Regions from separate parts of the Rossellomorea sp. FM04394 genome, predicted to be linked through region 1. Evidence: a T-box and tRNA genes for the amino acid it is inferred to sense, from the RefSeq annotation. Region 1 holds a T-box; the other holds one or more tRNA genes.
The links. The T-box of region 1 lies ahead of proS (proline--tRNA ligase). A T-box ahead of a tRNA ligase gene usually reads a tRNA of that ligase, here a tRNA-Pro.

Region 1 (12,136 bases):
ACAACATCGTAGACGTCGATGCATGTATGACACGCCTTCGTGTAACAGTAAAAGACACCAGTCTTGTTGGAACTGAACAGGAATGGAAGAAAAACGGAGCACTGGGACTGATCCTGAAAGACAAAGGCGTACAAGCCATCTATGGTCCGAAAGCAGACGTCATCAAGTCTGACATTCAAGATCTGTTGGGAGCGTAATACATGAAATTACTCACGTTGAATTGTCACTCATGGCAAGAAGACAACCAACTCGAGAAAATCTCGATCCTGGCACATGACATCGCGGAAAAATCCTACGATGTCATCGCCCTCCAGGAAGTCAGTCAGCTGATCGAAAGTGAACCAGTCGAGGGCTTAGTTAAAAAAGACAATTTTGCCCTTGTCCTTCTTGGGGAACTGGAAAAACTTGGCGTGACGGATTATTCACTCGTATGGGACTTCGCTCATATAGGGTACGACGTCTATGAAGAAGGTGTCGCCATCTTAACGAAGCACCCGGTCGTTGAAGAACACCGCTTCTTCATCTCAAAAAGTCACGACCAATCCTACTGGAAAACCCGTAAAATCGTAGGGGCCACGATTTCATATGAAGGAAAGGCCCTCACCTTCTACTCCTGTCACCTCGGCTGGTGGACGGATGAAGAAGAACCGTTCAAGTTTCAGGTTGACTCATTGATCGAGCAACTCACTCCTGAATCCCCCTTCTTTTTAATGGGTGACTTCAATAATAATGCATGGGTTCGTGAGGAAGGGTATGATTATCTTCTTTCAAAAGGGCTCCTGGACACATTTGATGAAGCCGATGAACGGGACAGCGGTGTCACCGTTGAAGGGAAGATTGCCGGATGGGATGAGAATAAGGTCGATTTGAGGATTGATCTTATTCTATCCAGTGAAAAAGTGGATGTCCGGTCGTCCCGGGTCATCTTTAATGATGTGAATAAGCCTGTTGTCTCTGATCACTTCGGGGTTGAAGTGGTGTTGGGTGGCGGGGAAAGCAGCTGATGTTGGATTGGCTGCTTTTTTTGTGTGGTTTTGAATGGGGTTGGGTTGTTTTTGGAGGAGTTGAACGGGAATCAGATGAGTTTTGGCCGTCGGGATCGTTTTTGCCCGGGGTGGTTGTGCACGCTTTGAGATTTATCAACCGTTACAGAGATTTATCGACCGTACTTTCAATATATCAACCTTATTTTCATTTTATCGACTGTTATTTCTTTTTATCAACCAAACACACCCATATATCGACCGTTCTCCATTTCCCGACAAAAAATGCACCCAGCCACAACATTTTGACCAAAGTTAGCAAACTCAACCTCATCCCACCCACACTCAAAACAAAAAAATACAGCGCCCAAAGACGCTGTACTCCTTTCTTTACTTCAATTCCACATTATCAATGATTACATCGTGAGCATCAACCGGAGATTCGGCCTTACCCAGCAGGAACTTAAGGCTTGTTGAGTCACCTACAGGCATTGTAAACGTATATTCATAACGGGTCTTATCTCCAGTAAGCAGAGCGACCTCGGATAGATATCGATAATAACCGGCATTCTCCACAGTTACCTCCATTGTGCGGTCCACCGTCGAACTCGCATCGAAGGAAAGCGTGTACTCCACTCCCGGCTCAAGCTTCAACCCTTCCTGAAAAAGCTGAACACTCCAGGTTTCATTTCCTTCATTCCCAATCGATATCTTCGCCTGTCCATCTTCAGACGAAATACCAGCCGAAGCATCAAAATGGACGTAATTGCCCCAGGATTCTAAATCGGTATCAAACGATCCGTTTTGGATAGCATTTGCACCCGATGGTCCCGCTTTTTTCTTGAGCTTGACGTTATCAAGCTTCACCTCATCAGTACTACCCCCCACAAGGATGACCAGCTGCGATTCCAAATCCGTTACATCCGGCATCGTGAACGTCATAGCATGACTTTTCCAATCAGCAGTCAGAGAGATCGTATCTGTTGCATAGACGACGTCCCCGTCCTTACTTCTCATCTCGACCTGGATATCACGTGAACTTTCACTCGCCCCGTCAAACGTCAATTCATATTCATTTAAAGCTTTAAGCTGAACGCCTTTTTGTACTAATCCAGTATTGTCCGTTTCATTTAAAGGCTTGGCCGAAAATACCCTCTCCTCGGGATCCACTCCCATGGATTCAGCATTCTCGGAATCTACCAAGTTCCAATAAAGCAAACGATCAGGGAATCCCTGGTCAAACGTTCCATTATAAATCAGGTTCCCGCTTGGAAGGGCTGGCTTCGAAGCATCCGGATCCACTTGGACCGGAGGGATTTCTTCCACCCGGACATTTCCGAGCCAAACAGGGAGCTTGGACAAGCCGAGATTAAACTCCACACGTGCTGCCAAATCAGTTTCCTCGGTCATCTGGAATACCATTTCATAGGATTCCACCCCGTCTTTGAGTGTAAATGATTCGCTGTTTGAATAGGCACTATATCCCCTGTCTGCCCCTCCTCCAACTTTTACATTGATCGGACGTGATCCGGTCGATTTTGCATCGAAGGACACACGGTAGTACCGGCCCTTGCCAAGGGAGACGTCCTGGATCAGCTGTACCGAATAAGGCTGGCTTCCACCGTCTTCAACATCGACTTTAGCAAAATTCCTTCCCTCTACCTGATCAAGGGACACATTCGCCTTCCCTCCAAAATCAGCCACAGTCAAGAAATACCAATGATCTGTATTCGGTACTCCTGCAATCCCTTCAACGTCTTCCCATTCCTGATCAAATCCATTGTTGTAAATGAGATTACCGTCTTCAAGGGGTTGTTTCGCCTCTTCCGGTAATGGCTGCTGTTCGAATACAGGCAGCTCCGGAGTTTGATACGGTCTTCCCGTCAGATCATACACTCTCACATAGTCAACGTCCATGGACTGAGGGAACATCGTATCCTCTGTCGGTTCACCATCGAAATTCCCGCCGATCGCAACATTCAACAACATGTGGAATGGCTGGTCGAATGGTGCAGGATACGTGAAGTTGGCCGCATTGCCTGTCCCTTTGCTATACCAATTGTTTTGGGTTTGGCGGAGCTTCCCGTCCACATACCAGCGGATTTCCCCCGGCTCCCATTCAACCGAATATACATGCTCGTCAGCGATCGTCGAGCCATCTTCAAAGGCATAGTGTGCGCCGGTATACTTATTATTCGGCCACGTTTCACCGTAATGAATCGTCCCGATCGCTTCATGCGGATTACTTCCCTGGGCTTCTAAAATATCGATTTCCCCGGAGGCTGCCCATCCGCCATACTTATCATCTTCCGGGAGCATCCAGAACGCCGGCCAGTAGCCTTTCCCGACTGGAAGGGAGGCCTTCATTTCGAATTTCCCGAATGCTTTTGAAAAAAGGCCCTTTGTTTTTAAACGTGCCGACGTATAGGCAAAACCTTCATATTCTTCTTTCTTTGCCGTGATCAACAGCTTTCCATCTTCTGTCCTCGCGTTTTCCGGACGGTCCGTGTAATATTGTTTTTCGTTATTCCCCCATCCGGGAACATACGCACCGCTTGCATCGGTAAAACCGTTGCCGATATCGAACGTCCACTTTCCACGATCGATCTCGGCCTGATTGAATTCATCATTCCATACGAGGGACCACGGAGAAGCAAACGAAGAGGCATCACTTGTTTCTTTTCCCTTATAGGTAATGGTGCCGTTCAAGGTTGCTTTCTCCACGTTACCCTCTCCATCGATGACCGATCCTTTACCGGACTCCGATACAGTAAGTTCCTTTACTAACGCATCCGTAGCAAGATCGACGGATGAAAGCGCGTTCAATTCCATCCGCTCTGCAACGCCGTCAAGCTCTACTTGAGCCTCGCCTTTTTTACCAGAGGTTGTAATGGTTTCGAACTCGCCTTTCAAATCAGCTTTCTTCGTTTTGACCGTGGATGCCGATACGGTTACGTCCTGGAATCCAGCGGACGTAATCTCTCTTTCTTCCAGCAATGCATTTCCATCCAACAGAGTTTCTTCGACGATCGATTCTCCAGAGACGGTGATCGTTGTAGGGTGACCAGGTCCTTGAACCGATAGATTGTGTAACTCCGAATCGGAAAGCTGAAGGGTATCAGGCGCTTCCCCTTTGATAAGGGTCTTCCCGTGAACCGTCACGTTTTCTAGGGTAATGTTTTTTCCGGCATCAGGTGTGATCACCAGGTCGCCTTCAATCGTTTTATCTATTAATGTCGAATCTTTGAGGTGAAAAGGCTTTTCTTTCTGCGTTGCTTTTCCTATATTTCCTGGTGTAAGACTCATGATGAGACATGCAGCGGTAAAAGAGGTGACTGCTTTTTTTAACATTGGAACGCCTCCTGTTTTCATTTATGTCTCACGTGGGACATTTGTATATAACTATAAAACCAACATCACCCTTTGACAACATTTTTTTACAATAACAATCTCTTTTTCTACTAAAAAAAATGCTAACTCCCTTGGGAATATAGCATTTTGCTTTCTATTTATTTTTTTGACAGCATGAATCACGTTTGACAAGTGCAGCTTGAAACGGACTCATTTTTTCATATGGGCGCTCTTCAATCCGCTGAATCAACTGCTCCACCAGAGCCACCGCCATCTCGACCCTTGGTACGTGCATGGTCGTCAATGCGGGGGATGTATATTCCGTAAGCAATAGATTATCAAACCCAATGAGGGACACATCATCAGGGACATTCAGGTTGGCCTTATTTATTGCCTTCAGGGCACCGAATGCAATATGATCATTCGAACAAACGATGGCAGTAGGAAGATTTCCCTGCCCGATCCAATGATTGATGGCATCCCGGCCTGATTCTTCGATGAACTTGCCTTTATAGATGTATTCCTGATTAAGGGGGATGCCTGCCGCTTCCATTGCTTTTTGATAGCCACTCAGCCGCTCCATTGCCGCCGGATTATCTTCATCACCCGTGACAATCCCGATTTCCTGATGACCCAGCCCAATGAAATGATTGGTCGCTTCCATTGCACTCTCTTCGTTTAGTAACACAGGCATCGGAACCGATGAAGTCCGTCTCGTCACATTGTTTTGATCGAAGACCCCGACAAAGAAGCCCGCTGAAGTGATTTGATCAACAATCGATTGGACGTTGCTCCAGCTGATGATGATACCCGCATCGATGCTCTTCTCTCGGTACAGTTTTAAAACGGGGGATGCATCGTTCAGATCCGTCATGTTCACAAGCATATTATACCCCCGCTCTGAACAGGCATTGATCATGGCCCCGATCACCACACTGTAAAAAAGGTCATCCGAATAAATACGATACTTCGAAGGATCCTGAATGATAAAAAGTCCGATCGTGTGCGTTTTCTTCTTCACCAGCCTTCTCGCTGAAACATTTGGCTGATAGTGGTGCTCCTCCATGATCTTCCGGATGCGGTCGCGTGTTTCGGGTTTCACCTGCTCCGAATCGTTCAGCACCCGCTGCACCGTCTTCCGTGATACCCCCGCAATCCTCGCAATATCAAATATATCCATAAAATCCTCCTGAATGGTTCTTTCTATCTATTATAGCGGATGATAGATGGGTTGGGTATATTGCTGTGACTGGACGATCGAACCTTCAAAGTTCCCCCAAAAAAACAATTGAAACCATCCCGTCCCTTCATCCGTATATACACTATAAATAGAAAAGCAACCTTGAAAGGGGAACACTATGGGAAACATATTACTATTTTCAGTCATTGTCGGATTGGTCATGGCCTTGCTCGTCGTACCGATGGCAATCATGAAAAAGCAGGATAAAAAAGAGGGATATCCATCATTCGCAGCACTTTTCGGAGCTACCCTCCTGATTACCACGCTTGTCGTATTCGTCTTCTATTACATTACAAACCTTGATCAAAACTTTACAAGCATGTGGATCTTACTCATCGTTGCCGCAGGATTCGGCGCCACACTTGCAACCGGAACCGAAAGGATGGCAAAAGGCGCACTGTTCCTTGGAAGTCTCCTCGTCGGGGCCTACTTCCTGACCGCCTTTGTGTTCAATGCTGATGAGAAATATGAATCCGCTAAAATGGACGTGAAAACGGAGATCGAAGCGTTTGATGAAAAGGAAACGCCGGCAAGCGTCCCTCCACAATTCGCCCGTAACAAAATGAAGAAAGCATTCGGTCAGGTACCGAATACGAGTTATTATGAGCTTGGACGACTGCAGATTCAAAAGGTCAATGGCGAGTACGTCTACATTGCACCGGTTGAATTCTCTGGATTCTTCAAATGGTTCAAAGGGAATGAAACACCTGGTTACTTCACGCTAAGTGCCACCGATTCATCAGCAAACCCTAAATTCATCAAAGAAGAAATGGTTTACACACCATCTGCCTTCTTTAATAAAAAAATCGAACGGCACATCCGCTTGAACTATCCGAAGCAGATCTTCAATGGTGATGTTCAGCTTGAGATCGATGACGAAGGAAAGCCATTCTATATTCGGACGTACGGTGAGTTCATTTCTGCACGTAACGGTTTTGAAGCAAAAGGAATCGTCATGGTCGATCCTAAATCCGGTGATACCAAGTCATACAAAATCGATGACGTACCGGATTTCATTGACGGAGCGATTTCACCGGAAACCGTCAGCCTCCAAAACAGTTATTTTGGTAACTACGTTCAAGGATTCTGGAACAGCCGCTTCGGTAAATCAGACGTCAAGCTTCCTTCAGATGAAGGGACCGAAGCCAATGTGAGCCCTATTTTTGTCGAAAATGGTGACATGTACTACTTCACTGATTTCACGTCGCCAAAAGAAGGAGTCGACTCCATGCTTGGCTACTCCTTAACGAATTCAAGAACGGGAGAAGCGACGTTCTATACCGGAAATCTTGAAGAGTCCTACATGGATTCCCAGGGAGCCCTGCAGATCATCCAGAAGAAATTCATCGAGAAAAAATGGGACGGAGAAATGCCGGTGCTCTATAACTTCTACGGAGAAGCAAGCTGGCTGACACCGGTGCTCGATGCGAATGGTTTCTTACAAAACTACTTCATCGTCTCGGCAGCCAACCCTGAAATATCAGCCTATGCCAATACGCCAAACCAGGCATTGAAACAATACAAAACCGCCCTTCAACGTGGCGGCGGCAGTGTGGACGGCAGCTCAAAAGCCGAGGAGAAACAGACAAATGGTACAGTCATCCGTGTCTATAAAGAAAAGTCAGGCGACTACACGGTCGTATCATTCTTACTCGACAACGGCAACAACTATATCGTCTCTTCCGAAAACAGCTTACTTGCGATCTACCTGAAAGAAAATGACAAGGTGAACGTGAAATACATGGATACAGGCGAAGAGTTCCTGCCGGTGAAAGAACTGACCATCGAAGGATTATAATAAAAAAACGATGAGGGCACATAAGCTCTCATCGTTTTTTTATGATTCACCGGCATTCACATAATACACCAGATTATCCGTCCACTTCCCAAACTCATATATGAATCCTTTCCGGGTGCACTCATACTGCATGCCTACACTTTCTGCAAGCCTGATCGAAGGCGTATTATCCAGATTGATATGAGCCTCGATCCGGTGATAATTCAATTTCACAATGGCCAGTTGAAGGGCTGCCTTCACCGCTTCCTTCCCGTATCCACGACTCCAGTAGCGATTATGTACCGTGTAACCGACCCTTCCCCAGTTAAAGTTGTACCGCATCAGAGTGGAAAAGTCGATGGTTCCAATATTGGCACCCCCATCTTTAAGAAAGATACCCAGAATATAGACCTGATCCCGATCCATCATCTCATCATGCTTCAGAAGCATCTCCCGGAACCAGAACTCCGTGCATTCACTCATATCCTGATATCCGACGTCGTATTTATGCTGTGACGGGAGCCTGTTCAGATGTTCCCTTAGCCAGTTTTTATAATCTCGATTCACGAAGGGTCTAATGACCAACCGGGGTGTTTCGATGGTTAAGTCCTTATACTTCATCTTTGCCCCACCCTTTCCGTTTATATATGTCATTTTTCTTCTAATTTTGATTGTATCTTCTTTAACCATTCGATCTGCTCACGCTGGCTTTCCACCAGTCTGCTTGTTTGCTTCTCGATTGTTATCGTTATAGACCATAGTGATAGCACGATAACCAGAATGATGACAAAAGCCCCCACTTCCCTCACCCCTTATCGTTTAATAGTATCAACCGGCCATTTAGAATGGTAGTCTTTTTTCAAAAAAACGGAAGGCGTCCCTCTGCTGAGAAACGCCTTAGCCTTTACTTATCATTATTCCATTCTTCCTCTAATTCCTTTTCGATTTGCTCATCGGACAAATATTCTTCATCCATTTGCTGCACATGCTCGGTGATACGGTTGAGCTTGGTATGCACGACCCAAAGGCTGATTACCACGACTGCCATGAATATAACAAGGATGAGTTCAAATTCCATCTAATCGACGCCTCCTTTACCTATGTTTATTAATCAAACACGGGAAAAAGAAGGCTTTAGGAAGAAAAAAGGCGAATAGGTCCTAAAGTCCCCTCTTCATCCGGAACTCACGAAATACCAGTGTTCATCCAACTTTTCTACCTTGTTGAAGTCCCCTCCAAAGTCACCTGTACGGGGTCTCTCCCCTGATGACGAATAGACAAACCCTGAGAAACTATCCACTATCCCCCGAAAGGTAAAGAAAAGGACCTTCATACCCTTCTCCTTCTTCTCTATCAGAATATCGCCTCCACCTTTGGACACACCTTGGTATTCCCCGGGAAGGTGAATGATAGAGTCATTGTAGGGTACATTCGGGGTAATTGCCCCTTCATTTATTTTATTCACCACACTCATTCGATCATCATGATTTCTCTTGAAATCCATCTCCAATGTGACCTTTGTGAAAGGGAAAAAAATCATGAAGATAACAGTCAATACTTGAATGAAGAGCGGTTTCCAGTTCTTGTTTTTAAACATGGTTTTAAACGTGAAAATTGTTATGACCAGGAAAAACCTCCTGCCATCAACCAAAGAAAAGGCATCAAGAACGGCGTCAGGATGTGTACGAATTCCCACTGAAAAAACGCCAGTGCCACTATCATCACACTGCTGACTAGAGACAATAAGAGAATGACACTTCCCTTCTTCAATATGCTTTCGCCCAATAAACCAAATGTTTTGCATCCTTACTGCAGCACACACACGTATCCGACACCTGCTCCTGTTCAAATGGCATACATCGTGATGTAGCACCCGTTTCTTCTTTGATCTTATCTTCGCAGGAACGGTCTCCACACCACATGGCTTTGACGAATCCGCCTTTCTCGTTCATCGTCGTTTTGAATTCTTCAAAGGTTTTCGCTACCGTGGTTTTCTCGTCCCGGTGAGCTCTCGCTTTTTCTAAAAGATTGTGTTGAATGTCTTCCAGAAGTTCTGCGACTTTCCCCGCAAGCTCTTCCATGGCCACCGTGATTTTCTCACCTGTATCTCGTCTTGCCAAAATCACCTGACCGTTCTCAATGTCCCTTGGACCGACTTCCAATCGAAGTGGAATGCCCTTCATTTCATATTCATTAAACTTCCAGCCCGGCTTCTTATCACTCGCATCGATGTCAACCCGAGCAATGCCTGCAAGCTGACTTTTCAGATTATAGGCAAAATCAAGGACACCTTCCTTGTGCTGGGCAATCGGCACAATCATCAGCTGAGTCGGTGCGATCCTTGGTGGAACGACCAGGCCGCGGTCATCCCCGTGGACCATGATCATGGCACCGATGATCCGCGTTGTGAATCCCCAGGATGTTTGCTGCACGTGCTGAAGCTTTCCATCGCGGTCGGTGAATTGGATGCCGAATGCCTTTGCAAATCCATCACCTAAATGGTGAGATGTACCTGATTGCAATGCTTTCCCATCATGCATCAAGCTTTCGATCGTGTACGTATATTTTGCTCCGGCAAACTTTTCTTTTTCAGTTTTCTGGCCCTTGATGACCGGGATCGCCAGCAGCTCCTCACAAAGCTCTGCATACACCTCAAGCATTTTCACCGTCTCATCATGAGCCTCCTGATCAGTCTCATGACATGTATGACCCTCTTGCCATAGGAATTCCAATGTTCGAAGAAATGGACGCGTGGTCTTTTCCCAGCGAACGACATTGGCCCATTGGTTGTAGAGCTTAGGCAGATCACGGTAGGAATGGATGATGTTTTTATAATGCTCCCCGAACAATACCTCAGAAGTCGGACGGACACATAATCGTTCCGCCAGCTCCTCTTCCCCTCCATGAGTCACCCATGCCACTTCAGGCGCGAAGCCTTCGATGTGATCCTTCTCACGCTGAAGGAGGCTTTCCGGTATGAACAGTGGCATATACACATTTTCATGCCCGGTTTCTTTTATTTTCGCATCAAGAGCATCTTTGATATTTTCCCAAAGCGCGTAGCCGTAAGGCCTGATAATCATCGACCCGCGGACGCTGGAATAATCGATCAGTTCCGCCTTCGTAACAACATCTGTATACCACTGGGCAAAGTCTTCATCCATGCCCGTAACATCTTTCACAAATTCTTTTGCCATTCGAGAGCACCTCATTTTATTGTTGGATTGGTTTTAACGGCGATATTTTGATTTTATCGGCGAAATTTTAGATTTAACGGCGAAATCCAGAATATAACGGCGAAATTTCCATTTTATCGGCGATATCCGAGATTTATCAGCAAAATCCCCATTTCATCAGCGATATCCGGAATATATCAGCCGAATCCCAAATATATCAGCGAACCGCCAATAACACCTAAAACAAAAAAAGCCCCGCTTCTCATCAGGGACCATTACTGGCGGTACCACCCTGATTCAAAGCAAAGCTTTACACTCATTCCATGATAACGGTTTCGGACCGCTGATATCTTCATTCGATACAGAACTTAGAGGCAGGTTCAAAGGTTCATCCATAAGAGCTTTTCACCAAACCGCTCCCTCTCTGAAAAGACAAGATCCCTTTACTGATCCTCTTCAATGTTTCAGTTATTTTAGATGATTATATAGAGATTTGGTGGAGGTGTCAATTTAATTTTATTTTTTTGTTCTTACCGGTGCCACATCACGCTCTGGCTTGATGAATGGCTCTACTCTAAAGTCCGGATTCCCCTGAAGGTCCGTCCCTGGTCAAGCCCCGTATTGATCAGCCGTCATCTTCATCCACTGACCCCCTCTGTGCCATTTTCATTTATTTTTCCCCATGAATTCCTGGCTGTGCTTATTAATAAAATCACTGTGACCCCAAGCATGACCATCGATCCCGCAACCACAACAAATCGGATCGACACCAGTTCGGCTCCCACTCCAATAAGCACCGTGGAAAGGACGACCAATACCCCTTCCAGCAATCCGTAAATACTGGCTACCCGCCCCATGATCTCGGCGGGGATATGTTCTTGATAAAAGGTTTCAAACCCTGTCGTCGCAAAGGCCAGGGCAAAGGATAAAACAGCGAATCCGATTGCCGCTAATAAGAATCCATCTGAGAAAGAATAAATCAGGTATCCTCCGGAAACGAACAGGGAACCAAATCCCATAAGATGCATGTGATGAAGCTTATGGGATAGTGACGCGTTCAGGATCGACCCAAGTACAAATCCACCCCCTGCAATGCTTACAAGATATCCATACGTACTGTTCGAAAGCTGCAATACCTCTTTAGAAAATGCAGCCTCAAGGGAATCGAGCGCTGCCGTCATCACAAGCAGAATGCTGAACAAGACGTAAAGAACCATCACATACATAGCACTCCGGCTGAATCTCCACACCACCCGCCAGTCCTCTTTGATGACTTCCCATTTGGTATCACCTGTATCAACGGGAACCCCATCCTCAAGCTTCGGTAGAAAGAGGGTGATCACTCCTGATAAAAAGAGGGTCAGTGCATTTATATAAAGGGCAAACACCGGTGTCCCCATCATGAACATCAGCCCGGCAATTCCCGGTCCAATGAGAAACGCACCTGATCCGACCAGCCCCCGGAGAGCATTGAATCGCTGTCTGTTCCCCCGTGGGATGAAGGTTGTGATATACGCCATGGACGCCGGATAAAACATAGCGCTTCCCATATTGATGATCAACACCACCGCATACACCCACCAACTCGACGAAAGAAAAGGCAGTACCG
Region 2 (12,136 bases), 1.5 Mb from region 1:
GTTCAATAATCGATTTGATCTCTTTTTTCTCCAAAATCGTCGCACGCAGGGACAGCTCTTTTTCCCGCAGTCGTTTCGGACCTAAATACGTAATAATGATCGGAACCACTTCAACGGATACAATCAAGAGAATCACACCTGCTGTAGCTTCCATGTAGAAGCCGGCGCCGACAGCAATTCCGATCCCGGCTGCTCCCCAGATCATAGCGGCTGTCGTTAATCCGGAAATGCTGTCATTCCCTCTTCGTAAAATGACACCTGCCCCTAAGAAACCAATCCCTGAAACAATCTGAGCTGCCAGTCGCAAAGGATCCATCGTGATATTTACTTTATCCGAACCCTCTGATATATAAGCAGACTCAATAGAGACAATCGTTAATAAACAGCTCACGATACATATAACGAGAGACGTCTTTAAACCTACAGGCTTTCGCTTTAATTCTCTCTCAAGCCCTATGATTAACCCTAATACCGCAGACACACCCAGCTTTATCATGAATGTCGTGTCTAATAGTTCCATTTAGCTCCCCCCAGTTCCACCTGCACAGTTATAAATTCGAGTAGTAATTTATCCTGACTGATTATAAAATAAGAGCAGTGATCTATCAGGGGGTGTGTTATGTCAGAAACAAAGGTTAATCCGTATCTCTTATTAGCAATCGAGGTAATCTCCGTTTCTACATCTGCAATATTAGTGAAGGTATCAAGTGCACCAGCAGGCGTTTTAGCATTTTATCGATTGTTTTTCACTGTGCTTTTAATGTCCCCTGTATTTTTCTTAAAGTATGTGAGGGAACTGAAAGTTATTACTCTAAGAGATTGGATGTTTTCGATTTTAGCCGGGGTATTTCTGGCCTTTCATTTCATACTCTGGTTTGAATCCTTAAACTATACGTCCGTGGCAAGCTCAACGGTACTCGTCACACTGCAGCCATTATTCGCTTTTATCGGGGCATATCTTTTCTTTCGGGAAAAATTAACAGGAAAAGCCATTATTTCAGCAGTCTTGGCCGTTAGTGGAAGCATCATTATAAGCTGGGGTGATTTTAGAATCAGTGGGAGTGCTCTCTGGGGAGACGTTCTTGCTTTGGCGGCATGCGCTCTTGTAACAGGATATCTATTATTCGGGCAGACGATTAGGAAGCGCCTTTCCCTCATTACATATACGTACTTGGTATATGCCATAAGCTCAGTCGTTCTATTTTTATATGCAATTATACGGTCAGAAAGCCTTGGCCCTTATCCGAAAGAGGAATGGATTTACTTCCTATTGCTTGCCATTATACCCACCCTGTTAGGCCATTCATTATTCAATTGGTCTCTAAAATGGTTAAGCACCTCGACCATCTCAATGGCAATTCTCTTTGAACCTGTCGGCGCATCTATCCTTGCTTATTGGCTCTTAGCCGAAAAAGTGATGATCACTCAAGTGATTGGAGGTTTTGTCATTATGATCGGCGTTACCTTCTTCTTAATAGAAGAAAGGAAATTAAAAAAGATGATCCAACAAGTCAACGAGGTGAAAAAGAATGAAGGACTTCCGCTTTAGAAAGGCAGACCTAAAAGACGCTCCAGGATTAGCGCATGTCCATGTCCATAGCTGGAGAACAACGTACGAAGGAATCGTTTCAGGAGAATATCTCCAGTCTTTATCAATAGAAGAAAGAGAACAAAAGTGGGTACAAATCCTTTCCGGATCTCATCATACCTATGTATGTGAACAAGACAATGGAGAAATCGTCGGCTTTGTTTCATTTGGGAAAGAGCGTTCAGGCGAGTATGAAGGGGAATTGTATGCCATTTATCTTCTAGAAGAATATCAAGGTAAAGGCATAGGGAAAGAGCTCTTCGGAATTGCCGCCAAAAGTCTTAAAAAACAAGGATACAACTCCATGTGGATCTGGGTGTTGAAAGATAACCCGTCGAAACATTTCTATTATACGTTTAAACCTGAACTTATAAAGGAAGAGGTGTTAACTCTTGGTGGTGAGTCGCACCAGGAAGAAGGCTTGCTGCTGAAGTTGCATTAAAAAGGAGTAAAGGAGCGTTCACTTCGCCCCTTTACTCCTTTAGTGAAGATTTTTTCACTTAAGAAAATACGTATGTAAAACCAGAAAACACAAACGCCATGACGACTGAAAAGATGAAGGTCATTCCTTTTACAGGTGTAGTACTTTCGCTTATCTTAAGAGCCTGTACATACGAATACGCAAACAGATATACAGCCATGATGAATGATAGAGATAATGCGACGTTTGAAAGCATCATGTTTAAATCTCCTTTCAGGAATGCGTAGTAATAATATATATGGAGGTTTATTGTTAAACAGAACAACAGAAGTGATTGATTAAGTTTTTAAAGTTTTCTTTAAAAATATATTGCAATAGCATTAACAGCATGTTATATTAATAAACGTCGCTGATACAGCAAACAACATTTCAGAAAAATAAATGTAAAAAGTTGTTGACGTGAGAACGAAAGATATGTTATATTTATAAAGTCGCTTCAGAACGAAGTGGACAAGCCTTGAACCTTGAAAACTGAACAAAACAAGACAATACGTCAACGTTAATTCTAGATTTATTTTTAAAGAGCTATTCAAACTTTTATCGGAGAGTTTGATCCTGGCTCAGGACGAACGCTGGCGGCGTGCCTAATACATGCAAGTCGAGCGGACTGATGGGAGCTTGCTCCCATCAGTCAGCGGCGGACGGGTGAGTAACACGTGGGTAACCTGCCTGTAAGACTGGGATAACTCCGGGAAACCGGGGCTAATACCGGATAACTCATTTCCTCGCATGAGGAAATGTTGAAAGATGGCTTCTTGCTATCACTTACAGATGGACCCGCGGCGCATTAGCTAGTTGGTGAGGTAACGGCTCACCAAGGCGACGATGCGTAGCCGACCTGAGAGGGTGATCGGCCACACTGGGACTGAGACACGGCCCAGACTCCTACGGGAGGCAGCAGTAGGGAATCTTCCGCAATGGACGAAAGTCTGACGGAGCAACGCCGCGTGAGTGATGAAGGTTTTCGGATCGTAAAACTCTGTTGTTAGGGAAGAACAAGTACCGTTCGAATAGGGCGGTACCTTGACGGTACCTAACCAGAAAGCCACGGCTAACTACGTGCCAGCAGCCGCGGTAATACGTAGGTGGCAAGCGTTGTCCGGAATTATTGGGCGTAAAGCGCGCGCAGGTGGTTTCTTAAGTCTGATGTGAAAGCCCACGGCTCAACCGTGGAGGGTCATTGGAAACTGGGGAACTTGAGTGCAGAAGAGGAAAGTGGAATTCCAAGTGTAGCGGTGAAATGCGTAGATATTTGGAGGAACACCAGTGGCGAAGGCGACTTTCTGGTCTGTAACTGACACTGAGGCGCGAAAGCGTGGGGAGCAAACAGGATTAGATACCCTGGTAGTCCACGCCGTAAACGATGAGTGCTAAGTGTTAGAGGGTTTCCGCCCTTTAGTGCTGCAGCTAACGCATTAAGCACTCCGCCTGGGGAGTACGGTCGCAAGACTGAAACTCAAAGGAATTGACGGGGGCCCGCACAAGCGGTGGAGCATGTGGTTTAATTCGAAGCAACGCGAAGAACCTTACCAGGTCTTGACATCCTCTGACAACCCTAGAGATAGGGCTTTCCCCTTCGGGGGACAGAGTGACAGGTGGTGCATGGTTGTCGTCAGCTCGTGTCGTGAGATGTTGGGTTAAGTCCCGCAACGAGCGCAACCCTTGATCTTAGTTGCCAGCATTCAGTTGGGCACTCTAAGATGACTGCCGGTGACAAACCGGAGGAAGGTGGGGATGACGTCAAATCATCATGCCCCTTATGACCTGGGCTACACACGTGCTACAATGGACGGTACAAAGGGCAGCAAGACCGCGAGGTTTAGCCAATCCCATAAAACCGTTCTCAGTTCGGATTGTAGGCTGCAACTCGCCTACATGAAGCTGGAATCGCTAGTAATCGCGGATCAGCATGCCGCGGTGAATACGTTCCCGGGCCTTGTACACACCGCCCGTCACACCACGAGAGTTTGTAACACCCGAAGTCGGTGAGGTAACCTTTTGGAGCCAGCCGCCTAAGGTGGGACAGATGATTGGGGTGAAGTCGTAACAAGGTAGCCGTATCGGAAGGTGCGGCTGGATCACCTCCTTTCTAAGGAAGATTTACTAAACGTTTGACAGTCGAAGTTTTGTTCAGTTTTGATGGTTCAACCATCAAAACTTTTTGTCTCTTACGAGATGAAAATGGATTTGTTCTTTGAAAACTAGATAAAGATATAATTGATAGTCAAGAAATTACCGAGTATCGCCATTTTAGGTTTTAAACCTGATGTAACAACCAATTCGGTTAAGTTATGAAGGGCGCACGGTGGATGCCTTGGCACTAGGAGCCGACGAAGGACGGGACTAACACCGATATGCTTTGGGGAGCTGTAAGTGAGCTTTGATCCAGAGATTTCCGAATGGGGGAACCCATTGTTCGTAATGGAACAATATCCTTACTTGAATACATAGAGTATGGAAGGCAGACCCAGGGAACTGAAACATCTAAGTACCTGGAGGAAGAGAAAGCAATTGCGATTCCCTGAGTAGCGGCGAGCGAAACGGGATGTAGCCCAAACCAAGAGGCTTGCCTCTTGGGGTTGTAGGACACTCTATACGGAGTTACAAAGGAATGAAGTAGACGAAGAAGTCTGGAAAGGCTCGTCAAAGAAGGTAACAACCCTGTAGTTGAAACTTCATTCTCTCTTGAGTGGATCCTGAGTACGGCGGGACACGTGAAATCCCGTCGGAAGCTGGGAGGACCATCTCCCAAGGCTAAATACTCCCTAGTGACCGATAGTGAACCAGTACCGTGAGGGAAAGGTGAAAAGCACCCCGGAAGGGGAGTGAAATAGAACCTGAAACCGTGTGCCTACAAGTAGTCAGAGCCCGTTAACGGGTGATGGCGTGCCTTTTGTAGAATGAACCGGCGAGTTACGATCCCATGCAAGGTTAAGTCGATGAGACGGAGCCGCAGCGAAAGCGAGTCTGAATAGGGCGAATGAGTATGTGGTCGTAGACCCGAAACCAGGTGATCTACCCATGTCCAGGATGAAGTTCAGGTAACACTGAATGGAGGTCCGAACCCACGCACGTTGAAAAGTGCGGGGATGAGGTGTGGGTAGCGGAGAAATTCCAATCGAACTTGGAGATAGCTGGTTCTCTCCGAAATAGCTTTAGGGCTAGCCTCATGTGTAAGAGTCTTGGAGGTAGAGCACTGTTTGGACTAGGGGCCCTCATCGGGTTACCGAATTCAGACAAACTCCGAATGCCAAAGACTTATCCATGGGAGTCAGACTGCGAGTGATAAGATCCGTAGTCGAAAGGGAAACAGCCCAGACCACCAGCTAAGGTCCCAAAGTATACGTTAAGTGGAAAAGGATGTGGAGTTGCTTAGACAACCAGGATGTTGGCTTAGAAGCAGCCACCATTTAAAGAGTGCGTAATAGCTCACTGGTCGAGTGACTCTGCGCCGAAAATGTACCGGGGCTAAACGTATCACCGAAGCTGTGGATTGACACCTCTAGGTGTCAGTGGTAGGAGAGCGTTCTAAGGACTGCGAAGCTAGACCGTAAGGACTGGTGGAGTGCTTAGAAGTGAGAATGCCGGTATGAGTAGCGAAAGATGGGTGAGAATCCCATCCACCGAATGCCTAAGGTTTCCTGAGGAAGGCTCGTCCGCTCAGGGTTAGTCGGGACCTAAGTCGAGGCCGATAGGCGTAGACGATGGACAACAGGTTGATATTCCTGTACCACCTCTTTTCCGTTTGAGCAATGGGGGGACGCAGGAGGATAGGGTAAGCGCACTGCTGGATATGTGCGTCTAAGCAGTTAGGCTGATGATGAGGCAAATCCCATCATCGTGAAGGCTGAGCTGTGATAGCGAGCGAATTATAGTAGCGAAGTTCCTGATTCCACACTGCCAAGAAAAGCCTCTAGCGAGGAAAAAGGTGCCCGTACCGCAAACCGACACAGGTAGGCGAGGAGAGAATCCTAAGGTGAGCGAGAGAACTCTCGTTAAGGAACTCGGCAAAATGACCCCGTAACTTCGGGAGAAGGGGTGCTCTGGTAGGGTGCAAGCCCGAGAGAGCCGCAGTGAATAGGCCCAGGCGACTGTTTAGCAAAAACACAGGTCTCTGCGAAGCCGTAAGGCGAAGTATAGGGGCTGACGCCTGCCCGGTGCTGGAAGGTTAAGAGGAGTGCTTAGCGCAAGCGAAGGTGCGAATCGAAGCCCCAGTAAACGGCGGCCGTAACTATAACGGTCCTAAGGTAGCGAAATTCCTTGTCGGGTAAGTTCCGACCCGCACGAAAGGCGTAACGATCTGGGCACTGTCTCAACGAGAGACTCGGTGAAATTATAGTACCTGTGAAGATGCAGGTTACCCGCGACAGGACGGAAAGACCCCGTGGAGCTTTACTGTAGCCTGATATTGAATTTTGGTACAGCTTGTACAGGATAGGTAGGAGCCTTGGAAGCCGGAGCGCCAGCTTCGGTGGAGGCATCGGTGGGATACTACCCTGGCTGTATTGAAATTCTAACCCGCGCCCCTTATCGGGGTGGGAGACAGTGTCAGGTGGGCAGTTTGACTGGGGCGGTCGCCTCCTAAAGAGTAACGGAGGCGCCCAAAGGTTCCCTCAGAATGGTTGGAAATCATTCGCAGAGTGTAAAGGCACAAGGGAGCTTGACTGCGAGACCTACAAGTCGAGCAGGGACGAAAGTCGGGCTTAGTGATCCGGTGGTTCCGCATGGAAGGGCCATCGCTCAACGGATAAAAGCTACCCCGGGGATAACAGGCTTATCTCCCCCAAGAGTCCACATCGACGGGGAGGTTTGGCACCTCGATGTCGGCTCATCGCATCCTGGGGCTGTAGTCGGTCCCAAGGGTTGGGCTGTTCGCCCATTAAAGCGGTACGCGAGCTGGGTTCAGAACGTCGTGAGACAGTTCGGTCCCTATCCGTCGTGGGCGCAGGAAATTTGAGAGGAGCTGTCCTTAGTACGAGAGGACCGGGATGGACGCACCGCTGGTGTACCAGTTGTCTTGCCAAAGGCATCGCTGGGTAGCTATGTGCGGAAGGGATAAGTGCTGAAAGCATCTAAGCATGAAGCCCCCCTCGAGATGAGATTTCCCATCACGTATGTGAGTAAGATCCCTAGAAGATGACTAGGTAGATAGGTCAGAGATGGAAGCATGGCGACATGTGGAGTTGACTGATACTAATCGATCGAGGACTTAACCACAAAGAGTCATTTTTAAATGAACAACATTGGCTGATATTCGGCTTTCTTGACATCAATTCTTTATCTAGTTTTCAGGGAATAAATTTTATACGAAAATATAAAAAAACCTTGAAAAATTATATCTACGCGATATAATAGTACTTGTCCCTAAAAAAGAGACAAGAAATTGTCTGGTGACTATGGCGAAGAGGTCACACCCGTTCCCATGCCGAACACGGAAGTTAAGCTCTTCAGCGCCGATGGTAGTTGGGGGATCTCCCCCTGTGAGAGTAGGACGTCGCCAGGCTTTATATTTTGGAGGATTAGCTCAGCTGGGAGAGCATCTGCCTTACAAGCAGAGGGTCGGCGGTTCGATCCCGTCATCCTCCACCAAGTTTTTTACGAAAGTAAAATAAACTTCATTTTATTTTGCGCCAGCAAAATATCTTTCCTTGAACTGCTTCTATGAAGTAACTTGTTTTAAAAACTTCATTTGAAAGTAAATATGCCGGTGTAGCTCAACTGGTAGAGCAACTGACTTGTAATCAGTAGGTTGGGGGTTCAAGTCCTCTTGCCGGCACCATTTGGTTTTCTTACTATATAGATGAGCCATTAGCTCAGTTGGTAGAGCATCTGACTTTTAATCAGAGGGTCGAAGGTTCGAGTCCTTCATGGCTCACCATTGATTTTTGCAATAGCAAATTATCAATCATACATGCGGGTGTGGCGGAATTGGCAGACGCACCAGACTTAGGATCTGGCGCCGCAAGGCGTGGGGGTTCAAGTCCCTTCACCCGCACCATTTATTATGCGGAAGTAGTTCAGTGGTAGAACACCACCTTGCCAAGGTGGGGGTCGCGGGTTCGAATCCCGTCTTCCGCTCCAGAAGATTTTGCCGGGGTGGCGGAACTGGCAGACGCACAGGACTTAAAATCCTGCGGTAGGTGACTACCGTACCGGTTCGATTCCGGTCCTCGGCACCAAAGTTTTTTGCGCCAGCAAAATAACTTTCCTTGCTTTGTCTTTAATGAATTATTTTGCGCCCGTAGCTCAATTGGATAGAGCGTTTGACTACGGATCAAAAGGTTAGGGGTTCGACTCCTCTCGGGCGCGCCATATAGATCGGGAAGTAGCTCAGCTTGGTAGAGCACTTGGTTTGGGACCAAGGGGTCGCAGGTTCGAATCCTGTCTTCCCGACCACTTCTTTGGGGCCTTAGCTCAGCTGGGAGAGCGCCTGCTTTGCACGCAGGAGGTCAGCGGTTCGATCCCGCTAGGCTCCACCAAGTTTTTTTACGAAAGTAAACTAAACTTCAATGATATTTGGGATATCCATCTATCAATTAATTTGATATTAAATGTTTCTTGGCGGTGTAGCTCAGCTGGCTAGAGCGTACGGTTCATACCCGTGAGGTCGGGGGTTCGATCCCCTCCGCCGCTACCAAAAGGGACCTTTAGCTCAGTTGGTTAGAGCAGACGGCTCATAACCGTCCGGTCGTAGGTTCGAGTCCTACAAGGTCCACCAAGTACCATTTTCATTACGGAGGAATACCCAAGTCCGGCTGAAGGGATCGGTCTTGAAAACCGACAGGGGTGTAACAGCCCGCGGGGGTTCGAATCCCCCTTCCTCCTCCATATTTTATTCTATGGTAAATTCTATATATCGTCGCGGGGTGGAGCAGTTCGGTAGCTCGTCGGGCTCATAACCCGAAGGTCGCAGGTTCAAATCCTGTCCCCGCAATACCATTTTTGACTTAGGATAGGATATTCCTTGATGAGTCACGCATGGATAGTTATTTTCGCTATCGCAGAATAATGAAACCTATTTTGCTGGCGCAAACAATGAAAGTTATTTTGCTGACGCAAAAAACTCTGGTCCGGTAGTTCAGTTGGTTAGAATGCCTGCCTGTCACGCAGGAGGTCGCGGGTTCGAGTCCCGTCCGGACCGCCATTTTCTAAAAAAAGATTATGGTTCATAATTAAATATTTTACTCTAAAGTAAGGCTCAGTAGCTCAGTTGGTAGAGCAATGGACTGAAAATCCATGTGTCGGCGGTTCGATTCCGTCCTGAGCCACCATTTTTTATTTAAAGATATTATGGCGATTGTGGCGAAGTGGTTAACGCACCTGATTGTGGTTCAGGCATTCGTGGGTTCGATTCCCATCAGTCGCCCCATACTTTCTTATTTCATTACCGCGGGTGTAGTTTAGTGGTAAAACCTCAGCCTTCCAAGCTGATGATGAGGGTTCGATTCCCTTCACCCGCTCCAATTCTTAATGGGCCTATAGCTCAGCTGGTTAGAGCGCACGCCTGATAAGCGTGAGGTCGGTGGTTCGAGTCCACTTAGGCCCACCATTTCATTATTCCGCAGTAGCTCAGTGGTAGAGCTATCGGCTGTTAACCGATCGGTCGCAAGTTCGAATCTTGCCTGCGGAGCCAATATGGGGAAGTACTCAAGTGGCTGAAGAGGCGCCCCTGCTAAGGGTGTAGGTCGGGCAACCGGCGCGAGGGTTCAAATCCCTCCTTCTCCGCCATATTATGGCCCATTGGTCAAGCGGTTAAGACACCGCCCTTTCACGGCGGTAACACGGGTTCGAATCCCGTATGGGTCATCTAAAAAAAGACTATCATTTTGATAGTCTTTTTTTATTGTATAAAGAAGAATTGGTGGCCATTTTATTAAAAATAAAATGAAAATATGACTAAATAAAGAGATTTAGTTGAATATGAAGCCAGATCGGGGCTAGATTAATCTGTTTTACATGAGAAAGCATGCTTCTACTTCTGTACGAGGGATATATTATCGACTTTCCGCCATATATTATCGACTTTCCACCATATATTATCGACTTTTCCCATTATATTATCAACTTCTACACTCCTCTTTTCAGCTCACATTTTAATTACAATAAAAGGAGGATACGAGGAAACATTAGTCAGTGATCTTCGAAGAGTAAAAGGCTTATACGACCTCTTAAATTTCTCCATTATTCATATCCAGTATTCCATCACCTAACCCAGATTCCTCCAAAAATTACACTATGCATGGGTTCTCCATTATTGTACTTTAAAACAGGTTTCATCCACCCTAAGAATGCAAATGCCAGATCTATCATCGATTATTAATCACCCCTCCATTCGACACCGCCCAGCCCTCTCACAACAAACCAAAAACCATACAAAATACCGGAATCCTTCTGCTTTTTCATCAAATTTCACTTTTTTTAATTAAAAAACTTTCGACAAATTTCGCTATGGATTCAACACGATTCCCCTATGTTCTTCCAATGTAAACCCTATCATTTAGTAAGACTTTCCAATAGTGTACCTTTTTAATAGATGTATGTAGGAAATTGTCGTAATTGAGCGACGATAATAAAAAGGATTTTGATGAAGTTGAAAGAAAGTAGTAAGTAGATTGAAAAAATGTAGGTGAGATGATGAACGCAATGACCATATCAGATTATGATGTTTTTTTGTTTCATGAGGGAAATTTGCAGCAGGCCTATCAGTTTATGGGTTCACATGTGAGAAGAGATTCTACAGGGACCTATACAGAATTTTGCGTTTGGGCACCGAAAGCAAGACATGTTTCATTGGTTGGATCTTTTAATGATTGGAATGGAACCGGGTATGAACTTACAAGGCGGAATAACGAAGGTTTATGGACAATTCGCATTGATGGGGATCTATCGGGAGAAACGTATAAGTACGAGATTACGACTCTATCGGGATCCAAGAAGCTGAAGGCGGACCCCTATGGATTTGCTTCCGAGAAGCGTCCGAATACTGCAAGCGTGGTGTATGAGCTGCAGGGGTTTTCATGGGAAGATGAGGAGTGGCTTGAACATCGAGCCAGTTCGACGGTCTATGACAAGCCTATGGCGATTTATGAAGTGCATTTAGGCACTTGGAAAAAGAAAGCGGGGAAGTTTCTTTCTTATAAGGAATTGGCACAGCAATTGATTCCTCATGTGAAAGAACAAGGTTTTACACATATTGAGTTGCTGCCTGTCACGGAGCATCCGTTTGATCGTTCTTGGGGGTATCAAGGTACTGGTTATTATTCTCCGACTAGTCGCTATGGCTCACCTCATGAATTGATGGCGTTCGTGAATGAATGTCATTTACATAATATTGGCGTGATTTTGGATTGGGTCCCGGGTCATTTTTGTAAGGACGCTCACGGGTTATACGAATTTGATGGTTCTTTTGCTTATGAGTATGGAGAGGAAAGGGATCGTGAGAATTATACCTGGGGAACGGCGAATTTTGATTTAGGTAAGGGAGAAGTGAGAAGCTTCCTGATTTCGAATGCCCGTTTCTGGATGGATCTTTATCATATTGATGGATTCAGGATTGATGCAGTTGCCAACATTATTTACTGGGCTAACCAGGGAGAGCTTGCTCCCAATGAAGGAGCCATACAGTTTTTGAAAAACTTGAATAAGGCAGTGTTCGAGTATGATTCTTCGATTCTGATGATTGCGGAGGATTCTACAGACTGGCCTCAGGTGACGTCTCCAGTTCATTACGGAGGACTTGGCTTTAATTATAAGTGGAATATGGGATGGATGAATGACGTCCTTAAATATATGGAAACAGACACGTCTGAAAGAAGGCATGTACATTCTCTTATCACATTTTCATTGTTATATGCGTACTCAGAGAATTATGTGCTTCCCTTTTCCCATGATGAAGTGGTGCATGGGAAGAAGTCATTATTGAATAAAATGCCAGGTGATTACTGGCAGAAATTCGCTCAATATCGTCTGCTCCTGAGCTATATGATGGCTCATCCAGGGAAAAAGCTTCTGTTTATGGGAAGTGAACTTGCCCCGTTTTCAGAGTGGAAGGATTTAGAGGAAATAGA

Region 2: it has a tRNA-Pro gene. The T-box ahead of proS (proline--tRNA ligase) is inferred to sense a tRNA for this amino acid. The anticodon was not compared.

What each region holds. Positions count from the first base shown of each region.
Region 1 is NZ_CP168654.1:586,855-598,990, reverse strand. It holds gene ACCB35_RS03045 (PTS transporter subunit IIBC) at 1-197, shown strand, start outside; gene ACCB35_RS03040 (endonuclease/exonuclease/phosphatase family protein) at 201-1,004, shown strand; gene ACCB35_RS03035 (carbohydrate binding domain-containing protein) at 1,374-4,334, opposite strand; gene ACCB35_RS03030 (LacI family DNA-binding transcriptional regulator) at 4,489-5,514, opposite strand; gene ACCB35_RS03025 (UbiA family prenyltransferase) at 5,693-7,372, shown strand; gene ACCB35_RS03020 (GNAT family N-acetyltransferase) at 7,412-7,972, opposite strand; gene ACCB35_RS03015 (hypothetical protein) at 8,002-8,151, opposite strand; gene ACCB35_RS03010 (hypothetical protein) at 8,256-8,429, opposite strand; gene ACCB35_RS03005 (hypothetical protein) at 8,526-9,155, opposite strand; gene proS (proline--tRNA ligase) at 9,118-10,548, opposite strand; T-box leader at 10,792-10,996, opposite strand; gene ACCB35_RS02995 (MFS transporter) at 11,166-12,136, opposite strand, start outside.
Region 2 is NZ_CP168654.1:3,523,015-3,535,150, reverse strand. It holds gene ACCB35_RS17855 (MgtC/SapB family protein) at 1-520, opposite strand, end outside; gene ACCB35_RS17850 (DMT family transporter) at 620-1,549, shown strand; gene ACCB35_RS17845 (N-acetyltransferase family protein) at 1,530-2,030, shown strand; gene ACCB35_RS17840 (hypothetical protein) at 2,089-2,268, opposite strand; rRNA gene ACCB35_RS17835 (16S ribosomal RNA) at 2,607-4,158, shown strand; rRNA gene ACCB35_RS17830 (23S ribosomal RNA) at 4,352-7,286, shown strand; rRNA gene rrf (5S ribosomal RNA) at 7,456-7,572, shown strand; tRNA gene ACCB35_RS17820 (tRNA-Val) at 7,583-7,658, shown strand; tRNA gene ACCB35_RS17815 (tRNA-Thr) at 7,773-7,848, shown strand; tRNA gene ACCB35_RS17810 (tRNA-Lys) at 7,872-7,947, shown strand; tRNA gene ACCB35_RS17805 (tRNA-Leu) at 7,983-8,067, shown strand; tRNA gene ACCB35_RS17800 (tRNA-Gly) at 8,076-8,150, shown strand; tRNA gene ACCB35_RS17795 (tRNA-Leu) at 8,160-8,248, shown strand; tRNA gene ACCB35_RS17790 (tRNA-Arg) at 8,305-8,381, shown strand; tRNA gene ACCB35_RS17785 (tRNA-Pro) at 8,389-8,465, shown strand; tRNA gene ACCB35_RS17780 (tRNA-Ala) at 8,473-8,548, shown strand; tRNA gene ACCB35_RS17775 (tRNA-Met) at 8,630-8,706, shown strand; tRNA gene ACCB35_RS17770 (tRNA-Ile) at 8,711-8,787, shown strand; tRNA gene ACCB35_RS17765 (tRNA-Ser) at 8,805-8,897, shown strand; tRNA gene ACCB35_RS17760 (tRNA-Met) at 8,930-9,003, shown strand; tRNA gene ACCB35_RS17755 (tRNA-Asp) at 9,137-9,213, shown strand; tRNA gene ACCB35_RS17750 (tRNA-Phe) at 9,265-9,340, shown strand; tRNA gene ACCB35_RS17745 (tRNA-His) at 9,363-9,438, shown strand; tRNA gene ACCB35_RS17740 (tRNA-Gly) at 9,459-9,532, shown strand; tRNA gene ACCB35_RS17735 (tRNA-Ile) at 9,542-9,618, shown strand; tRNA gene ACCB35_RS17730 (tRNA-Asn) at 9,628-9,702, shown strand; tRNA gene ACCB35_RS17725 (tRNA-Ser) at 9,707-9,797, shown strand; tRNA gene ACCB35_RS17720 (tRNA-Glu) at 9,804-9,875, shown strand; gene glgB (1,4-alpha-glucan branching enzyme) at 10,701-12,136, shown strand, end outside.